4 regions of the Novimethylophilus sp. genome follow, and region 2 is predicted to be linked to each of the others. Evidence: riboswitches for the same ligand, from Rfam matches in the RefSeq annotation. Region 2 holds a riboswitch; each other region holds the start of a gene.
The links. Region 2 has a riboswitch for cyclic di-GMP ahead of VGK14_RS00810 (methyl-accepting chemotaxis protein). Riboswitches for the same ligand answer to the same signal wherever they lie in the genome.
Positions count from the first base shown of each region.

Region 1: another riboswitch for cyclic di-GMP. It lies ahead of motA (flagellar motor stator protein MotA); the one in region 2 lies ahead of VGK14_RS00810 (methyl-accepting chemotaxis protein).
Region 3: another riboswitch for cyclic di-GMP. It lies ahead of VGK14_RS13380 (sensor histidine kinase); the one in region 2 lies ahead of VGK14_RS00810 (methyl-accepting chemotaxis protein).
Region 4: another riboswitch for cyclic di-GMP. It lies ahead of VGK14_RS06000 (HD-GYP domain-containing protein); the one in region 2 lies ahead of VGK14_RS00810 (methyl-accepting chemotaxis protein).

Region 1 covers NZ_DASXVH010000098.1:5,486-7,685, reverse strand. The annotation lists gene hisC (histidinol-phosphate transaminase) at 1-162, opposite strand, end outside; gene motA (flagellar motor stator protein MotA) at 288-1,151, opposite strand; cyclic di-GMP riboswitch class I at 1,243-1,328, opposite strand; gene pheA (prephenate dehydratase) at 1,390-2,200, opposite strand, start outside.
Region 2 covers NZ_DASXVH010000010.1:32,786-34,985, forward strand. The annotation lists gene panD (aspartate 1-decarboxylase) at 1-22, shown strand, start outside; gene VGK14_RS00810 (methyl-accepting chemotaxis protein) at 88-1,248, opposite strand; cyclic di-GMP riboswitch class I at 1,348-1,432, opposite strand; gene bioD (dethiobiotin synthase) at 1,465-2,184, opposite strand; gene bioC (malonyl-ACP O-methyltransferase BioC) at 2,181-2,200, opposite strand, start outside.
Region 3 covers NZ_DASXVH010000090.1:24,368-26,567, reverse strand. The annotation lists gene lysS (lysine--tRNA ligase) at 1-828, shown strand, start outside; cyclic di-GMP riboswitch class I at 894-978, shown strand; gene VGK14_RS13380 (sensor histidine kinase) at 1,098-2,200, shown strand, end outside.
Region 4 covers NZ_DASXVH010000042.1:1,330-3,529, forward strand. The annotation lists gene VGK14_RS06000 (HD-GYP domain-containing protein) at 1-874, opposite strand, end outside; cyclic di-GMP riboswitch class I at 1,050-1,133, opposite strand; gene VGK14_RS06005 (hypothetical protein) at 1,901-2,200, opposite strand, start outside.

The DNA.
Region 1 (2,200 bases), on a different contig from region 2:
TGCCTTCGGGCTCACGCCGAGCGGGTTCTCGTTGGATGCCAGCTTGACGATATCGCCTTCATCCAGCCCCATCTCGCGCGCCAGTTCGGAAATCGGTTTCCCCGGTTGATAGGGAGCGATCGCCCGCACATACTCAGGCGCGAGTTCAGACAAAGTTTTCACGAGGGTTTCCTGATGACTTACGCAAAATGAATTGATTGCCGGACACGAACCCGGCAATCAGCAAGCATTAATTCTGCGATTTTAAATGAGAAAGCTTGCGCTGGATATTGCGCGCAATCATTGCGTCAGTTTTTCTTTGAAAAAGATTGCACATATTTATCCAATTCGGCGGAAGCCGGCCGGATATCCGGTGAAATCGATACGCGGGCGAATTCAATGACCATCCTCACCGGATAACCGTTCAGATGCGCAATAATGCCGGTCTTGATACAGGTAAAAAATTGCTCCTCGTCTTCCGCAATATTCTGCAACAGCTTGGAAGCGGGGCCCAGGAAACCATATGCCAGCAAAATGCCGAGAAAGGTGCCCACCAGCGCGGCGGCAATCTTGTGCCCAAGCTCATCCTGCGGACCGCCTATCGACGCCATCGTGATCACGACACCCATAACGGCGGCAACGATCCCGAACGCCGGCAGCGACTCCGCGAGATACGTCAACGCTTCAACAGGCTTGTTTGCCGAATGGGCCGCCGATTCCAGATCGATATCGATCAGATTCTCGATTTCATAGGCATTCATGTTGCCGCTGACCATGATCAGGAAATAATCACAAATAAATTCGACAGTGCGCTTATCCGCCAGTACCTTGGGAAATTTTTCGAAAATGGGACTGTTATAAGGGGCGTCGATATCGGGCTCTATTCCTATCATCCCTTCTTTGCGAATTTTCATCAGGATTGCATACAACAAGGCCAGCGTTTCCGCATAAAACTCCTTGGTGTATTGCGAGCCGCGCAGTATCCTGCCTGCGGCGAGCAGGCACTTCTTCAGTATTCTGCGCGGATTGGATATAAGGAAGGCGCCGAAACCGGCTCCGCCGATGATGACCAGTTCCGCGGGCTGGTATAACGCCGCGATGCGGCCTTCCTCCATGGAGTAGCCGCCCAAAACGCCTACGACGACGATGATGGAACCGAGAATAATGTTCATGTCTACTGCCGATCGCGGACGCTAGCTTGTCACCGGAGTGAATGGCGACGGTCCGCCGCAGTGCGCGGCCATGATAGCCGCAGACATACGTACTGGCGGTCCCGCCGTCATGGAGAATATCTCTTTAGACCGGTGACTTTGCGCCCTTGCTTTTCAGCAAGTTTGCCCTGTTCAGTAAAAGGGTGATTCTACTTGAGTAAAGTGAAGTGTCAATATCGATGCCGCCAAGTGGCGGCCGTCAGATTACCGCTATTGGATACGACCCCAGCACCTTGATGAATGCCGCGTGTTTTTCCAGTTCGGCCAGTGCGCGTGCGACCTTCCCGTCGTTGCGATGGCCTTCGATGTCGACAAAGAATACATACTCCCACAGCCCGGTATAAGAAGGCCGCGATTCCAGCTTGGTCATGCTGACGCCATTTTCGGCCAGCGGCGCGAGCAATTTGACAACGGCGCCGGGCACATTGCGCGTCGCCATCGCCAGCGAGGTTTTGTCGCGTCCCGAGGCTGCCACGTCATGCGTGGCCAGCACCAGAAAACGCGTGGTATTGCGCGGGTCGTCCTCTATGCTTTCCGCAAGCAGGCTGAGGCCGAACAGTTCGCCGGCGCGCCGGCTGGCGATTGCCGCAACCCCCTCGTTTTCGGCCGCCAGGCGTGCCGCTTCGGAATTACTGGCCACCGCTTCGCGCTCGACACCCGCCAGGTTCTGGTTCAGCCATTCGTGGCATTGCGCCAGCGATTGCGCGTGGGAATATACCTTGCGGATGGAATATCTATCGGTTTGTCTGGACAGCAGATTGTGATGCACCGGCAGTTCGATCTCACCGCAAATATTGAGCGCACTTTGCAATAGCAAATCCAGCGTGCGGCCGATCGCGCCCTCGGTGGAATTCTCTACCGGCACCACGCCGTAATCCGCCTTGCCCGCCTCCACCGCGCGGAACACCTCATCGATGGAAGCACACTGCACCGGGTTGGACAGGCCGCCGAACTGCTTGCTGGCGGCTTCTTCGCTATAGGTCCCCAGCGGACCGAGGAAAGCGACGCAA
Region 2 (2,200 bases):
CATTCCGGTGCAGGCCGCATAACTCGGTCGGATAAAAACAAAAACGGCAGCCTGGGCTGCCGTTTTCTTTTGGCTGTCGGCTGACAGCTAAACGCTGAACTTCGACACTACCGTGCTCAGGTTTTCCGCTTTCTCTTTCAGGCTCTGCGACATGCTGTGGAAGGCATTGGCTTCCTGCGCGTTCTGCTGGGACAAATCCTCGATATAAGTCACCGCTTCGGTAATGCCGCCGACTGCGGTTTCCTGCTGCGACGCCAGTGTGGCGATGGTGTCTGACATGCCGACGATGGTTTTGACCGAAGTCAGAATACCTTGCAGCGCCGCATCCGCAGATTTGGCATTACCGGCGGCGGTAGCCGCATCGCCCTGCTTTTCGCACACCGTCCTGGATACCTGCTGCGCCTTGTTCTGCAGGCTGGTGATAATCTGGTTGATTTCTTCGGTGGACTTGCCGGTACGCTGCGACAGATTGCGCACCTCGTCGGCCACCACAGCGAATCCCCGTCCGGCTTCGCCGGCGCGTGCGGCTTCGATCGCGGCATTCAGCGCCAGCAGATTGGTTTGCTCGGAAATATCGCGTATCACCTGCATCACGGTGCTGATCTTGTTGATTTCGTCTTGCAGCGAGGCAATCGACTCGGCGATGCCCTGCACATCGCTGGAAATATGCTCCAGCGCATGGATGGTCTCACCCACCACCGCACTGCCGCTGACCGCCGATGTATTGGCTTCGCGCGCCGTTGCCGCGACATTGGAGGCATGCAACGAGACATCCTTGATCTGATCCGCCAGATGCATGATGCTGTCGGCAATCTGGTGGGTACGCTCGCCCTGGCTGGCAATGGCTTCCTTGGTGCGCGAAGAGATGCCGCTCATGTCCGTCGCAGCGCCGTTGAGGTCCACCGCGGTGTCGCGCAGCGTCAGGATCAGCTTGGCAGTGCCTTTGCGAGCGTTGTCATATTCGTAGCCCATCCAGGCGAAATCGTCCTTGCCGTTGAGGCCGAATTTCTTCGAAAGATTGCCTGCCGCCATTGTTTGCAGAGCCCCGACGATGGCCGTGGCACGCCGCGCGGCGCGCATGCCGAACCATAGCGCCGTGAAGATATTCAAAATCAGAAAGGCAATGGTTACCGGCAGCGAATTGACGAAATAACTCACGACAAAGGCAATCGTCACCAGTGCGGAAAGAATCAGGAACTGCTTGCGCAGATTAAGATTCTCAACCAATTTTTCCAATATTGAATTCATGATGCCAAGATCTCCTCGTGAGGCATGGCCAGATCGACATCAGGAATGGCGTGATAGCACTGACACCGCCCACCCTTTGGTGGGGAGCAAGAAGTGTCGTCCGGCAATCCCGCTATCCTGAAATACCGCCATGGACCGGTAATTTTGCGCCCCTGCCTTACGGCCAGGCTCGCCTTTATCAAACGATGTGGTGGGATTATGGAAGCTGTGTGCCCGTTAGTCAACAACTCCGCTCCTAGAGCGGAGTTCGGGCCAGCTTGCCAGAAATTCGGCGGCAGCGGAGATTCCTTGCGCCGGATGCCTATCCAGTTCCGATTGGAACGGCAACGTTGCGATGCGTGGCGCCGGCAGACGCTGTTCGAGCGTTGCGATATTGTCCCGCAATGCCGGCATTGCGGGCTCGACCTGATTCGCCACCCAGCCTGCCAGGCGCAAGCCGGACCGCGAGACTGCATCGCTGCTCAGCAAAGCATGGTTGAGGCAGCCCAGGCGCATGCCGACCACCAGAACGACCGGCAGCTGCAGCGCGACGGCCAGATCGGCGGTGTCCTGGCTGTCGTTGAGCGGCACGCGAAAGCCTCCCACCCCTTCCACGATCACGACGTCGGCCTGGGCCTGCAGCATGGCGAATCTTTCCAGTATCGGCTCCAGCCGGATATGCGTTCCAGCCATGGCGGCGGCGATATGCGGCGCCAACGGCGGCTCGAAAGCGTAGGGATTGACCGCGTCCCGGTCCGCCTCGACGTTGCCCGACGCCAGCAGTTGCGCGACGTCATCCGATACCAGCCTGCCGTGTTCGCTGCGGCATCCGGCCGCGACCGGCTTCATGCCAACCGCGCGCAGGCCCTGAGCCGCAAACGCACGCAGCAAGGCGCAGCTGACGAAGGTTTTGCCGATGCCGGTATCGGTGCCGGTAATGAAATAGGCCTGCTTCATTTGTGCCGGTGCAAGG
Region 3 (2,200 bases), on a different contig from region 2:
GACATGCAGATGTTCCTGCGCATCGCGCCCGAACTGTATCTCAAGCGCCTGGTCGTCGGCGGCTTCGAGCGCGTGTTCGAAATCAACCGCAATTTCCGCAATGAAGGGCTCTCCGTGCGGCACAATCCGGAATTCACGATGATGGAATTCTATGCCGCCTATACCGATTACCAGTGGCTGATGGATTTCACCGAGGCCTGCATCCGCGCCGCGGCCATGGCTGCGACCGGGGATGCGGTGGTGACGTACCAGGGACGCGAGCTCGACCTGTCTCAGCCGTTCCAGCGCCTGACGATCACCGGGGCGATTCTCAAGTACGCGCCGCAATACAGCGCCGCCCAGTTGGACGACGCGGATTTCCTCCGGACCGAGCTGGCCAAATTCGGCGTCAAGCCGCTGGCGCACGCCGGCCTCGGCGCGCTGCAGCTGGCGCTGTTCGAGGAGACCGCGGAAGCCGAGCTGTGGCAGCCGACCTATATCGTCGACTACCCGGTCGAGGTATCGCCGCTGGCGCGCGCATCCGACACCCGTCCCGGCATTACCGAGCGCTTCGAGTTGTTCATTACCGGGCGCGAGATTGCCAACGGCTTTTCCGAGCTGAACGACGCCGAGGACCAGGCCGAGCGTTTCAAGGCGCAGGTGGCGGCCAAGGAGGCCGGGGATGACGAAGCCATGTACTACGACGCCGATTACATTCGCGCGCTGGAATACGGCATGCCCCCGACCGGCGGCTGTGGCATCGGCATCGACCGCTTGGTGATGTTGCTGACGGACTCGCCCAGCATCCGCGACGTGATCCTGTTCCCGCACATGCGTCCAGAGGCTTGAAAAACAAGACTTTCGCGCTAAATTGACAGCCGGCTGTTTTGGCATTCTAATGTCAAATTAACACTACCTGAAAAGGGCGAACCCGACCGTAAGGCGGGGGCGCAAAATTTCCGGTCCAAGGATGATGTCGGGGACAGCGGGATTGCCAGGTCGCAGGGTTCATCGATATCTCGAACTCCCTCCTGAATTGCCTCTAGCTCTGCTTCTTCGGACCGTACAGCAAGTGCTTTCGCCATTGCCGGCACTTGGCTACCGAGGAGATGGATCACATGGTAAATGCCAGCATTGATGATCGGACCCTGGCCGAGTCGATGGGACTCGACGCGGAAGACGTTCGTCGACGCAAGGACTTTCTCGAGTTCGGTGCACAGGACATTGCGCTGCTGAACGACCTGCACCAGCGGCTCGACCTGGACGGGGCGGCATTCGCCGACGCTTTCTACGCCCGTTTGCAGGCCGATGCCGAAGCCGGCAAGCTGCTGCAGGATGCCGGGCAGCTCGCCAGCCTCAAGCAGAAACAACTCACTTATTTCGAACAGCTCGGCAGCGGCGAGTACGGGCTGGAGTATGCGCTGGCCAGGATGCGTGTGGGCATGGCGCATCAGGCAGCCGGCTTGAAGCCCAAGTGGCATCTCGGCGATTACGGCAGATATCTCGCCAGCATATTGCCCGAAATGCTGCGCCACTGCGGCGGTGACCAGCAAAAACTGCTGGCTACGATGTCGGCGTTGATCAAAAGAACATTGCTCGATTCCCAAATCTCGCTGGATGCCTATTTCCAGAGCGAGCACGAGTTGCTGCGCTTGCTGTCGCAGGCGTTCGAAAGCAACATCGAGGCGGTGTTCATCGCCGACATGAAAGGCAAAGTCCTGCATGCGAACAGGACGGTCATCGAAATCTGCGGTTTCCTGCCCGAGGAACTGGCAGGCAAGCCATGGCAGCATCTATTTGCCGACCAGCAATCCGAAGCGCTGGCCGCGATCCGGCAGACCGTCGCCAATGGCGGGCGCTGGCAGGGCGAGGCCTGGCTGTGCCACAAGAGCGGCAAGGAGTTTCCCGCCTGGATCAACGTCAGTTCGGTGAAAGACGACAATGACGCGGTGACGCATTTCATCGTGGAGTTTTCCGATATCACCGCCTTCAAGCGCACCCAGCAAGAACTGGCGGAGCGCACCGAGGAGCTGGCGCATTCCAATCGCGAGCTGGAGCAGTTCGCCTACGTGGCCTCGCACGACCTGCAGGAACCGTTGCGCATGGTGGCGAGCTACACGCAATTGCTAGCGCGCCGCTACAAGGACAAGCTGGACGCGGACGCCAACGAGTTCATCCATTTTGCGGTGGATGGCGCCACCCGCATGCAGGCGCTGATCAT
Region 4 (2,200 bases), on a different contig from region 2:
CTTCATACGGCGTCATCGCGTCGGCCGGATTCGCCGGATTGCACAGGTTTTCGTAATCGTTGACGATCCCCAAGAGGCGCGCCAGCGGATCGATCTGCGCTTCCTTCAGATGCTTGGGATAACCCGAACCATCGACGTATTCGTGATGCTGCAGGATGATTCTGGCGATGCGCTCGGACATGCCGGATTGTAGCGCCAGCCGCGACCCCAGTTCGCAATGCATGTCTATGAACGATTTATTGAGTGGGCTTTCCGCCTTGCCGATATCGTGAAAGATCGCCGCCAGCCCCAGTTCGCGCGCATCCTCGTCGGACATGTCGAGCGCTTTCGCCAGCATCAGCGCAAGTACGGTCACGTTGAGCGAATGTACATAATTTTCCTGCTGGGAATGATTGCTGCCGACGGCGTGCAGCACCACGTCACTTTCCGTAAGTGCCGACTTCACCATCTGGTTGACCAGTAATTCCGCCTCTTCGCGGGCGCTCGCCGGATGAGCCGATAAATTACGCGTGACAGCCCGCACCCGATGGGCATCCACGACGAATTTCCGCTCGCAGGAGAGAATGATATCGTTAAGCTGTTTGAGGCGGTTCGAACGCTTCTGCAGATCCAGCGCGGGCGATACCGGTACTGCGACCTTCATGGGTGCCCATGCGGCCGGTACCGTTGGCGGCAGCAGCGGTTCGCAATCGCTGCGCAGTGGATCGTAACGCAACTGTTTCAGCTTCAGGGCGCGAATTTTCTCGATCTGGCCTTCATCTTTGATCTTGAAGTTGCTGAAGGTGAAAGGATGGCCCATCCAGCCCAGGTCGAGATGGATATAGAGGCCGACACACAACTGGTCCGGGTGGATGTAATGCGATTTCATTTTCATGACGGTCTCCTGCAAACGGGGCATTTGCCCGAGCACGAGGCTCAACATCAAGCAATGCCGTATGGAACCAGCGCGCCTCACTCGTCACGTCCGGAACTCCACATTCAAATCCAGAAACTTCCGATCAAGGATAAGGATGCAACGAAATCTGACGGGGACCTGGAACAAGGCCTGTACCGGCAGCCCCGCCGTCATAGGAATATCCCTTAGACCGGAAACTTTGCGTCCCCACCTTTCGATGGGTTTGCCTTTAATTGACCATGGCACGAACAATCGGGCACAAAAAACACGGTCAAATACTAATGCCTAAGTCTTTCCTAAATCGACCAGCAGATGCAAAACATTAACGACAAACGGAAAGCCATACCCGATAAGCGGCATTTCAGGCACAAGCGATGTGACCATTTTTATCGGGAATAGTTACACAGAGGTTACGCGGTATGCGTACTCAAGGTAGAATTACGTCCTTCGCCGGGGTGACGGAATTGGTAGACGTAGCGGACTTAAAATCTGTTTTGTCAAGTCATTTTTTCTTGTGCCGCCTAGGCGGAAGGTTAATAGTGACAACGGTTTGCGAGCATTCAAGGCGTAGCTTCGCGGCTCGGCTTGATGGCCAGGAGCCAAGCAGGAGCCAGCGGAAAGAGGTGTAGGCTCCATAGCATCGTGCAATGCCCGAGTGGTGAAATCGGTAGACACAAGGGACTTAAACAATTTGAGCCTTCGGGGGGAAACGCCCGAAGTGAAGCCCGTCAAAGTCGGCGAAAGCCCTGGATGCCCCTGCATCCGAGCCAACGCCGAGCCAAGCCCAGGCCCAGCGCTTGGGAAGGTGTAGAGAGCAGACGGCGGGCACCTACGGCCGCAAGGCTATGGTGAAGGCGTGCTCCAGACCACGAACAGCGCATGCGCTGGCGGCGAAAGCCGAAGTGGTAAGAAAATCCCTCGCCGTAAGGCGTGCCGGTTCGATTCCGGCCTCGGGCACCATCCAAAGCCGCTCCTGTTCACACAGAGGCGGCTCTTTTTTTGCGCTCAAGGCTGCGTGGCATGTTTCAACGCCAAGCACTTTTCCAGATAGCTGTCTGAGAACGCACGGAGGTTTACGCGGCGCACCGATTGTTCCGCTTGAGAACCTGGGTACTCGCGGTGGGGCAGGCAACGGGCTAGCGCAGTACCAAGCTGCGCGTGAAGGCGACCGTCCGGATTCAACTCCCAAGCGCCATTGGCTCGCCCGTCCGGTAGCATCACTACGGCACCACACCGGACTTCGCCCAAGAAGTCCTGCAACAAGTAGTCGCGAGTGGCAATGTATGGGAACACCATCGCACCTTG